One region of the Microbacterium sp. YJN-G genome, then DNA from elsewhere that is predicted to be linked to it. Evidence: riboswitches for the same ligand, from Rfam matches in the RefSeq annotation. Region 1 holds a riboswitch; the other holds the start of a gene.

Region 1 (5,497 bases):
GCGCAGGAGGATGCTCCGCGGGTGCTGGCCGGCTCCGACACCGGCGCCGCTGCGGTGCTCGCCGCGCTCACCCGCGGCGACGTCGCCGACGCCGCCATCGTCGCGGGTGTCGTCCTCGACGCCGAGCACACCCCGACGGATGCCGAGCGCACCGCCTGCCCCGTGCACCTGGGCGTGCTCGCGGAGCAGCGCGCGCAGACGGCATCCGCCCTGGCCTCATCGACCGCACCGGCCTCATCGACCGCGCCGGCCGTCTCGACCGACCCGGCCGATGCGCTGCCGCCCGTCGCCGACCTCGCGGCGATCGCCGTGCCCGTGCTCGCCGTGCACGGCGGCGACGACTCCGTCTCGCCGATCGGCCAGGCGGCCGAGGTGCTGTCGGCGATCCCGGATGCCGAACTGGTCGAGACCGTCGGCGGCCTGCACGACGCACTGAACGACCAGAGCCACCGCAGCGTGGCCGCGACCATCGTGCTGTGGCTCGAGCGTCTGCGCTCCGGCGACGTGCACGCCCCGATCGTGCGGAGCCTGTCCGGTGCCCGCGAAGGAGTGACGGCATGACCGGCGGGTTCGCGACGCGCCAGGTGCAGGCGGGCTTCCGCGCCGGCACCCCCGCGTTCGGCGCCGTCCCCCCGTTGCACCAGACTGCGGCCTACGAGTTCTCGTCCCTGCAGGAGGCGGCCGATCTGTTCGCGCTGCGCCGCCCCGGCATCATCTACAGCCGCAACGCCAGCCCCACCCAGCAGTTGCTGGAGGAGCGGGTCACCTCCCTCGAGGGCGGCGTGAGCGCCGTGGCCGTGGCGTCCGGTCAGGCCGCCGTCGCCGTCACGCTGCTGGCCCTCGCCGGCCGCGGCGGTCACATCGTCGCCGCCGACCAGCTGTACGGCGGCACCGTCGACCTGCTGCAGGACACCTTCGCCGACTTCGGCATCCCGGTCACCTTCGTCGACCAGGACGACCCGGATGCGTGGCGGGCGGCGATCACGCCGCAGACGCGGGCCGTGTTCGCCGAGGTCGTCGCCAACCCGATCGCGCAGGTGCTCGATCTGCGGCTCGTGGCCGACATCGCCCACGAGGCGGGCGTACCGCTCGTCATCGACAGCACGGTCGGCACCCCGGCGCTGATCCGCCCGGGTGAGCACGGCGCCGACTTCGTCGTGCACTCGGCGACGAAGTTCCTCGCCGGGCACGGCACCTCGCTGGGCGGTGTCGTCGTCGACCAGGGCACCTTCGACTTCGGCGCCGAGCCCGAGCGCTGGCCGCAGTTCACCGCCCCGTACACCCGCTTCGGCGACCTCGTGCTGTGGGAGCGCTTCGGGCAGGGCTTCGCGTTCGCGGCGCTCGTGAAGTCGAAGTACGTGCACGACCTCGGCCCCTCGCTGTCGCCGTTCAACGCCTGGCAGATCCTGCAGGGCATCGAGACCCTCGACCTGCGCGTGGCCCGCCAGTCATCCAGCGCACTGGCGATCGCACGGCATCTCGAGCAGCATCCGGCCGTCGCCCGCGTGCACCACCCCGGACTCGCGGGCAACCCCTGGCACGATCTCGCCGCGCGTTACCTGCCCCACGGCATCCCCTCGGTGTTCTCGTTCGACATCGCCGGCCCCGAGCCCGAGGCCACGGATCGCATCGCCCGCCTGATCGATGAGCTGCGCGTGTTCCGCCTGGTCGCGAACCTCGGCGACGCCCGCAGCCTGATCGCGCACCCGGCATCCATGACCCATTCCCACCTCACGCCCGCCCAGCGCGCGGCGGCGGGCATCTCGCTGAACACGGTGCGGCTGTCAACCGGCATCGAGGACCCGGCCGACCTCATCGCCGACCTCGACCGGGCGCTCACGATCATCGGCGAGTCGTCGCGCACCGAACCCGAGCCTCAGCTCGCCCGCGCCTGATCCCCGCACCGACCGCACCGCCGACCACCTGCTGAAGGAGCATCATGGCCATCGACCTCGGATACTGGACGCCCGTCTACGGCGGCTTCCTGCGCAACGTCCGCGATGAGGGCCGCATGGCCGCCACCTGGGAGTACATCCGCGAGGTGTCGATGAAGGCCGACCGGCTCGGCTTCCGCACCACGCTCGTGCCCGAGCTGTACCTGAACGACCGCAAGGGCACGGATGCTCCGAGCCTGGAGGCCTGGTCGCTGTCGGCGGCGATCCTCGCCGCGACCGAGCATCTGCGGGTGATGACCGCCGTGCGCCCCGGTTTCCATCTGCCGGCGGTGCTCGCGAAGACGGTGTCGACGCTCGACAGCATCGCGCCAGGCCGCGTCGCGCTGAACGTGGTCGCCGCGTGGTGGGCCGAGGAGGCGCGGCAGTTCGGCGGCGTGTTCCCCGCTCATGACGCCCGCTACGCGCAGGCGACGGAGTTCGTCTCGGTGCTGAACGGCCTGTGGGAGCAGACGCCGTTCACCTTCAGCGGCGACCACTACGCGTTCGACGGCACGATCGTCGAGCCCAAGCCGTCGTCGCACCCGGTGATCTTCGCCGGCGGCGAGAGCGACGCCGGTCGTGAGGCGATCGCCGGCTTCGCCGACGCCTACGTCATGCACGGCGGCACCCTCGACGAGGTTCGTGCGAACGTGGCCGACATGAACGCCCGCTCCGAACGGCTGCACGGCCGGCCGATCGAGGAGTTCGGCATGCCCGCGTACGTCATCGTCCGCGACACCGAGGCCGAGGCGCAGCGCGAGCTCGAGCGCATCACCACGGTCGACCCCGACTCCCCCGGCTACGCGTCGTTCGAGCAGTTCCGGCAGAACTCGAACCTCTCGCTCGAGCTGTCGAAGCGGGAGTACTCGGTGGGCACGCGCGGCCTGCGCCCCAACCTGGTCGGCACGGCCGAGCAGGTCGCCGAGCGCATCAACGCCTACGCGGATGCGGGCATCAGCCTGCTGCTGATCCAGGCCTCTCCGCTCGACGAGGAGCTCGACCGGATCGCCGAGCAGGTGTTCCCGCTGGTGGAGCAGCGGTCCCTGGCGCTTGCCGACTGACCGTTCCTGAAGACATCCGGCGACACTGTCGCCGTCGACCCGCACCCCGGAGGTGTACTCTTTCACGCGAGATCCCACGGGCGCCCCATGGCAGGGGGCTGAGATCGGGCTGACGCCGTCCGAGCACCGTCTGAACCTGTCCGGGTAATGCCGGCGAAGGAAGAAGGAGCCCTGAATGGTGCTGTCTGCTGTCCCCTCCGAGAAGACGTCCGCCGAGAACTACGCGACGCACCGACTCGACCATCTCATCGACGCCGCGCACGGCATCCACGTTCCCGTCACCGCGATCGACCTCGACGACTCGCCGTCGGGTGCGACCAACACTCCGGTGACGGTGTACCGTACCGCGGGGCCCGGCGCAGACCCGACGGTGGGACTTCCCGCGCAGCGCGCGGCGTGGATCGCCGCCCGCGGCGACGTCGAGGCGTACGACGGTCGCGCCAGGGATCTGCTGGACGATGGCCGCGGCGCGATCCGGCGCGGCAGCGCCAGCGACGAATGGGCCGGCTCGCCCCGTACGCCGCTGCGGGCCGCGGCCGGGCGCCGTGTCACGCAGATGCACTACGCACGTCAGGGCATCGTGACGCCCGAGATGCGCTTCGTCGCGCTGCGCGAGGGGTGCGACGTCGAGCTCGTGCGCTCCGAGGTCGCGGCCGGGCGCGCGATCATCCCCGCCAACGTCAACCACCCTGAATCCGAGCCGATGATCATCGGGCGGGCGTTCCTCGTGAAGATCAACGCGAACATCGGCAACTCCGCGGTCACCTCGTCGATCCGCGAGGAGGTCGCGAAGCTGGAGTGGGCGACTCGCTGGGGCGCCGACACCGTCATGGATCTGTCCACCGGCGACGACATCCACACCACTCGCGAGTGGATCCTGCGCAACTCCCCGGTCCCGATCGGCACCGTGCCGATCTACCAGGCGCTCGAGAAGGTGAACGGAGACCACCAGGCCCTCACCTGGGAGATCTTCCGCGACACGGTGATCGAGCAGTGCGAACAGGGCGTCGACTACATGACGATCCACGCCGGCGTGCTGCTGCGGTATGTGCCGCTGACGGCGAACCGGGTCACCGGCATCGTCTCGCGCGGCGGATCGATCATGGCCGGCTGGTGCCTCGGCCACCACCGGGAGAACTTCCTCTACGAGCACTTCGACGAGCTGTGCGAGATCTTCGCGCGCTACGACGTCGCCTTCTCTCTCGGCGACGGGCTGCGGCCGGGGTCGATCGCGGATGCGAACGACGAGGCGCAGTTCGCCGAGCTGGACACGCTCGCCGAGCTCACCAAGCGTGCGTGGCAGTACGACGTGCAGGTGATGGTCGAGGGACCGGGCCACATCCCCTTCCATCTCGTGCGCGAGAACGTCGAGCGTCAGCAGGAGCTCTGCGACGGGGCCCCGTTCTACACACTCGGACCGCTCGTCACTGATGTCGCCCCCGGCTACGACCACATCACCTCGGCGATCGGTGCGACCGAGATCGCCCGCTACGGCACGGCGATGCTCTGCTACGTCACTCCGAAGGAGCACCTCGGCCTGCCGAACCGCGACGATGTGAAGACCGGCGTCATCACGTACAAGATCGCGGCGCACGCCGCTGACCTCGCAAAGGGCCACCCGGGCGCGCAGGCTCGCGACGATGCGCTGTCGAAGGCGCGGTTCGAGTTCCGCTGGCGGGATCAGTTCGCGCTCTCCCTCGATCCGCATACGGCCGAGGAGTTCCACGACGAGACCCTGCCCGCCGAGCCGGCGAAGACGGCGCACTTCTGCTCGATGTGCGGGCCGAAGTTCTGCTCGATGCGCATCTCGCAGGACATCCGCGACGAGTTCGGCGATGTGGCCGATCAGGCGCGGATCGCCGCAGAGGGCATGGCCGCGAAGTCGGATGAGTTCCGCCGGTCAGGCGCCAGCGTGTACCTGCCAACCCCGGAGGTGCCCGCTCGTGCGCACTGACACGTCGACTGCTCAGGCACCCGTCGCGCACCCTGCTCCGGGTCACGGGGCGGCGCGCGCGGCCCGGGGAGCCGTGCTCACGAACTACATCGACCAGTTCGACATCTTCCTGCCCGTGCTCGCCCTCGCGCCGGCGGCGGTGGCGATCTACGGAGCGCCGAACGCCGCCCTCGCCTCGGCCCTGGTGTTCGTCGCCACGCTGATCGGCCGACCCCTCGGCTCGGCGATCTTCGGCCCGCTCGCCGACCGCATCGGCCGCTCGCGCATCACCAGGATCAGCGTCGCCGGTGTCGCCCTCGTGACCTTCGCGATGGCGCTCGTGCCGTTGGGCGCCGGGCATGCAGGGCTCGTCGCCCTCGTCGCCCTGCGCTTTCTGGGCGGGGTGTTCATTGGCGGCGGGTACACCGCGGCGATCCCCCTGGCGATGGAGTGGGCCGAGCCGCGGCGTCGCGGCGCGCTCAGCGGCCTGATCATGGCGATGTCGCCGGCGGCCAACGCGACCCTCGCCGCATCGACGCTCGGACTGCTCGCCATCCTGGGCCCCGACG
Region 2 (5,497 bases), 170 kb from region 1:
GGGCGGTGATCGCCGCCATGCCGTAGCCGCCGTTCGCGGCGATCGACTTCAGATCGGCCTGGATGCCCGCCCCGCCCGACGGGTCGCTGCCGGCGATGCTGAGCACCCGCGGCGTGCGCGCTCCTCGCCATTCCCGCCGCAGTGCGCGGGCCGCGGCGCGCGGGTCGTCGGTCGCGCACAGCGCGGACACCACGGCCACGCCCGCCGCCCCGGCATCCCGCAGCGCGGCGACGTCGTCGATGCCGACCCCGCCGATCGCGACGGCGGGGACCGGGCTGGATGCGGCGAGCGCGCGGAACCCGTCGATGCCGAGTGCCGGCGGATGGTCGGGCTTGGTGGAGGTGGGCCGGATCACCCCGACGCCCACGTAGTCGACGGTGCCGGCGGGCAGCCCGCGCACGGCGTCGAGGTGCTCGGGGGTGTTCGCGGTGAGTCCGATGACGGCATCCGCTCCGAGCAGAGCACGGGCGTGCCGGACCGCGGCATCCGACTGGCCGAGGTGCACGCCGTCGACGCGCGCTCCGCGACGGCGCGCCTCGACGGCCGCGTCGAGCCGGTCGTTGACGAGCAGGAGCGCCCGCCCGTCGATCGCGTCGGACAGTTCGACGAGGCGGTCTGCGGTCTCGGCGTCGGAGGCGTGCTTGTCGCGCAGCTGCACGACCGTGACTCCGCCGGCCAGGGCTTCGCGGACGGTCTGCACCACCCCGCGGTCGCCGCAGAGCGCGTCGTCGGTGACGAGATAGAGCGACAGGTCGAGGCTCATCGCGCCGACTCCCCCGAGAGAGCGGCCTCGTCGACGCGAGCGGCATCGGCGAGCTCGGCGGGCTGGATCGCCGCCAGTTCGTCGAGCAGCGCGACGGCGAAGCTGCCGGGGCCGGATGCCGTGACGGCCGCGCGTTCCGCGGCGACCGTATAGACGAGAGTGGCGGCGGCGACGGCATCCAGCGGATCGGTGCCTGTTGCGCGGGCGGTGCCGAGGAACGCGGCCATCACCGCGCCGAGCGCGCAGCCGCCGCCGGTCACCCGGGTCAGCAGCGCATCGCCGTTGGCGATGCGCACGATCCGCTGCCCGTTCGTGATGTGGTCGACCGGGCCCGACACGGCCACGACGCTCCCCCACTCGGAGGCGAGCGTGCGGGCGGCGTCGAGGGCGGCATCCGGGGTGTCGGTGGCGTCGACTCCCCTGCCGCCTGCGCTCAGACCGGCGAGCGCGAGGATCTCGGACGCATTGCCGCGGATCGCCGTCGGCCGCTGCGCGACGAGGTCGTGTGCGAGGGCGGTGCGTACCGGCAGCGCGCCGACGGCGACCGGGTCGAGCACCCAGGGCGTCCCCGCGGCGTTCGCGCCGGCGACCGCCTCGCGTGCCGCCTCGCGCTGCTCGGGGCCGGGGGTGCCGAGGTTCACCAGCAGTCCGGAGGCGATGCCGGCGAACATGCCGGATTCGCCGACGATGTCGACCATCGCGGGTGCGGCACCCAGGGCGAGCAGCACGTTCGCGGTGAAGCCGGTCACCACCTTGTTGGTGATGCAGTGCGTGAGGGGCGCTGCCGCGCGCAGCTCTCCCAGCAGCTCGGCGGCCGTGGCCGCGATTTCGGTCGGTGGACGCAGAAGATCGCTCATTCGCGACATCCCTTCGCTAGTACGAACTAGATCAGGTTCGACGGGTGTGATCTCAGCCGCGGATGCGGCACCCCGTGTCACTCGTGGCGAGTCTAGCCCGCCTCTGACGCCGAAACCCCTCGTGGCTGCCGATACCCCTCGTGAATCACGCGATTCAGGACGGGTGTGGGCAATTAGGAGGGGTCTCGGCGGAAGGGGGACGGACGGCTCAGGCGTCGGGCCAGGGCATCGGGCGGTCGGGGTCGCGCTTGCTGTCATCGGGCAGGTGCGGCAGCTGCTCGCCGCCGGCGCGGATGCAGAGCCAGCGCAGCTCGCCGGGACTGTCGGGGTGCGCGCGCCAGGTGCGCCAGACGTCCTGGCCGACCCGGACGACCGACCCCGCGCGCACGTCGACGACATCGTCGTCGAGGCCCATCTGGCCCTGACCCTCCAGGAACACATAGAGCTCCTCGACGCGGCTGTGGGCGTGCCAGTACCCGGCCTCCTCGCCCGGCTGGAGCGCGTTGGCCGTCATGCCGATGTACTGCATGGTCAGCTCGTGGTCCACGACCCTCCTGCCGTCGCGGGAGCGTGCGGGCGCGAAGCCTCCGTAGTGTGCGCGCCAGTCATCCAGCCCGCCGATCTCGGTCACCTGATAGTCGCTCATCGCCGCTCCTTCACCGCTCGCTCTTCGTGGTCTCGCCGTTCACGATACTGCGGGTCCACGCACGGTCGGCCCGCTCGTAGACGATCCGCAGGTGCCTGCGGTCGGAGGCTCCCTGCCAGAACTCCACCCGCTGCGGTTCGAGCCACCAGCGCACCCATTCGCCGGGCTGCAGCCCCTCGCGCGCGGCTGCGGAGCGGGCGGCGAGATCGGCGTCGCTCTCCTGCCGGGGAGCCTCCTGCACCCTTCCGCGCACGCGCACGGCGCGACGGAGCGGCTGCCACCACAGGCTCAGCGCGGCGGCGGGGGCGGCGGCGAGCTGGCCGCCCTTGGCCGAGCCGCGCGGGCCGGCGAAGGCCCAGCCGCGGTCGGTGACGTCCTTGACGATCAGTGTGCGCGCGTCCGGCATCCCCTCGGCGTCGACCGTCGCGAGGGTCGCGGCGTGCGGTTCGGCGACGCCCGCCCCGGCCGCCTCGCGGATCCAGCGTTCGAACAGCACGACCGGGTCATCCGGCAGCGCATCCGTGTCGAGCGCGGGCGGCTCGCCCGCCAATGCAGGCAGGGCGCGCAGCCAGGCGGCGAACGTCGAGCTTGAGGTCATGCCCCCATCCTGCCCCGCCCCCACGACTCCCGCGCCCCTAAGCGTCGAAACCCCTCACCAGTGCCGACACCCCTCGTGAATCACGTGATTCAGGAGGGGTCTCGGCAACCAGGAGGGGTTTCGGCGGAGGAAGCGGTCAGTCGCGGATCGTGGCGGCGAAGCGCTCGGTCGCGACCGCGACACCGGCGAGCTTGGCCTCGGTGGCCTCGGCCGCGGTGAGCGTGCGGTCGGGTGCGCGGAACCGCAGCGCGAAGCTGAGGCTCTTCTGCCCCTCGCCGAGTCCCTCGCCGCGGTAGTCGTCAACCAGTCGCGCGGCCTCGAGCAGGTCGCCGGCGCCCTCGACGAGCGCGGCGCGCACCTCGGATGCCGGGACCTCGACGCCCACGACCAGCGACACGTCCTGCGTGGCGGCGGGGAACGTCGACAGGGATGCCGCGACCACCCGGTCGCCTGCGAGCGTCAGCACGCGATCCAGATCGAGCTCGAGCACCACGGCGCGGCCCGGCAGATCGGCATCCGCCGAGACCTGCGGATGCAGTTCGCCGACGTAGCCGACCTCCTCGCCGCGCACCGACAGCACACCGGCACGGCCGGGATGCAGGGCGGCGCGGCTGGTCTGTGCGACGTCGATCTCGACGCCGGCGGCCACGCCGATCACGCGCACGGCATCCAGTGCATCACCCAGGCTCGCCGGCTGCGCCGGGCGCCCCGGCTGGCGGGGGGTCATGCTGCCCGTCAGCAGAACGGCGACGTGACGCGGCTGCGGCGGGATCGACGCATTCAGCGCGGCGAGGGTCTCGTCGTCGGGACGCCGCCCCAGCGGCGGGATGAAGTCGGTGCCGTAGACCACACCCTGCTCGGGCGTGAACACGGAGCCGCTCTCGAAGATCGCGAGATCCACGAGACCGCGCGAGATGTTGCGGTGCGCGGTCTGCAGCAGGCCCGGAAGCAGCGAGCGGCGCAGGTACGGCGCCTGCCCGTCGAGCGGGTTGGCGAGGCGGATGCTGGGCAGCCGCTCCCCCGTGGCCGAGCCGTGCAGATCGTTCTGCTCCTCGGTCGTGAACGGGAACGCCGGGGTCTCGACGAACCCGGCGGCCGCCAGCGCGTCGGCGACGCGGCGGCGCCCCTGCTGCAGCGCGGTGTACCCGCGGCCCGACGGCGGGGTGGGCAGCTCGGAGGGGATGCGGTCGAGCCCGTGGATGCGGGCGACCTCTTCGACGAGGGTCCACTTGTCGGTGAGGTCGGGACGCCAGCTCGGCGGGATGACGAACCAGCCATCGCCCTGCTCGGCTCCCGAGTCCGCCGAAGGGGTGATCTCGGCGCCGATCGTCTGCAGCGCACCGGTGATCTCATCGTCGGAGTAGTCGACGCCCACGACGCCCTGCGTGAACCCGCGGGGCAGGTCGATCCCGGGGATCTCCACCTCGGCGTACAGCGCACCGCCCTCGTCGGTCAGGGTGCCGCCGGCGAGTTCGACCATGAGGTCGGCCACGCGGCGGGCGGCGACGAACGGGATCAGCGGGTCGACACCGCGCTCGAAGCGCTTGGACGCTTCGCTGGGCAGCTTGTGCCTGCGTGCGGTGCGGGCGATCGTGACCGAGTCGAACACGGCCGCCTCGATGAGCACGTTGCGCGTGTCGTCGCTCATCTCGGTGGTGCCGCCGCCCATGACGCCGGCGAGGCCGATCGGGCCCGAGCCGTCGGTGATCAGCAGGTCCTCGACGTGCAGCGTGCGCTGCTGGCCGTCGAGCGTCGTCAGCCGCTCACCCTCGTGCGCGCGCCGGACGACGATGCCGCCCTGCAGCTTGTCGAGGTCGTAGCCGTGGATCGGGTTGCCGAGCTCGAGCATGACGTAGTTCGTGATGTCGATGAGCACGCCCAGCGAGCGCATGCCGGCCAGCGACAGGCGCGCGATCATCCACGGCGGCGTGGGGCGCGACGGATCGACGTCGCGCACCACGCGCGCCACGAACTCGCGGGCGCCCGCGTTGCCGCGGATCGGATTGCGGTCGTCGACGCTGATCGCGAAGCCCGAGCCGGGCTGCAGCTCGGCGAAGTCGCGCTCGGCGGGGTCGCGGAACGCCGCGCCGGTGGCGTGCGAGTACTCACGGGCCACACCGCGCAGCGAGAACGCGTAGCCGCGGTCGGGCGTCACGTTGATCTCGACGGCGACGTCGTTCAGGTGCAGCAGCGCGATGGCATCCGTCCCGACCTCGGCATCGATGCCCAGTTCGGACAGGACCAGGATGCCGTTGTGCTCGTCACCGAGGCCCAGCTCGCGGGCCGAGGCGATCATGCCGTCGGAGACGTGGCCGTAGGTCTTGCGGGCCGCGATCGGGAACGGCCCCGGCAGCACCGAACCGGGCAGGGTCGCGACGATCCGGTCGCCCACGGCGAAGTTGCTCGCACCGCAGACGATGCCGCGGACGCCACCGTTCGAAGGGCCGACGTCGACCTGGCACCAGCGGATGGTCTTGCCGTTCTTCTGCGGCTCCTCCTCGAAGGAGAGCACCTCGCCGACCACGATCGGGCCGGAGATCTCGAAGCGGTGGATATCCTCCTCCTCGAATCCGACGGAGACGAGGGCGGCCAGCACCTCCTCCGGTGCGGCATCCGCCGCCACGTCGACGTAC

Evidence for each region. Region 1 has a riboswitch for thiamine pyrophosphate ahead of thiC (phosphomethylpyrimidine synthase ThiC). Riboswitches for the same ligand answer to the same signal wherever they lie in the genome.
Region 2: linked by a shared signal. The riboswitch ahead of thiM (hydroxyethylthiazole kinase) and the one ahead of thiC (phosphomethylpyrimidine synthase ThiC) in region 1 are both predicted to bind thiamine pyrophosphate.

The regions. Positions count from the first base shown of each region.
Region 1 covers NZ_CP060402.1:2,295,748-2,301,244, forward strand. The annotation lists gene H7694_RS11050 (alpha/beta hydrolase) at 1-561, shown strand, start outside; gene H7694_RS11055 (O-acetylhomoserine aminocarboxypropyltransferase/cysteine synthase family protein) at 558-1,895, shown strand; gene H7694_RS11060 (LLM class flavin-dependent oxidoreductase) at 1,940-2,995, shown strand; TPP riboswitch at 3,062-3,176, shown strand; gene thiC (phosphomethylpyrimidine synthase ThiC) at 3,171-4,949, shown strand; gene H7694_RS11070 (MFS transporter) at 4,939-5,497, shown strand, end outside.
Region 2 covers NZ_CP060402.1:2,130,494-2,135,990, forward strand. The annotation lists gene H7694_RS10245 (bifunctional hydroxymethylpyrimidine kinase/phosphomethylpyrimidine kinase) at 1-763, opposite strand, end outside; gene thiM (hydroxyethylthiazole kinase) at 760-1,620, opposite strand; TPP riboswitch at 1,612-1,705, opposite strand; gene H7694_RS10255 (cupin domain-containing protein) at 1,829-2,266, opposite strand; gene H7694_RS10260 (pyridoxamine 5'-phosphate oxidase family protein) at 2,277-2,864, opposite strand; gene pheT (phenylalanine--tRNA ligase subunit beta) at 3,001-5,497, opposite strand, start outside.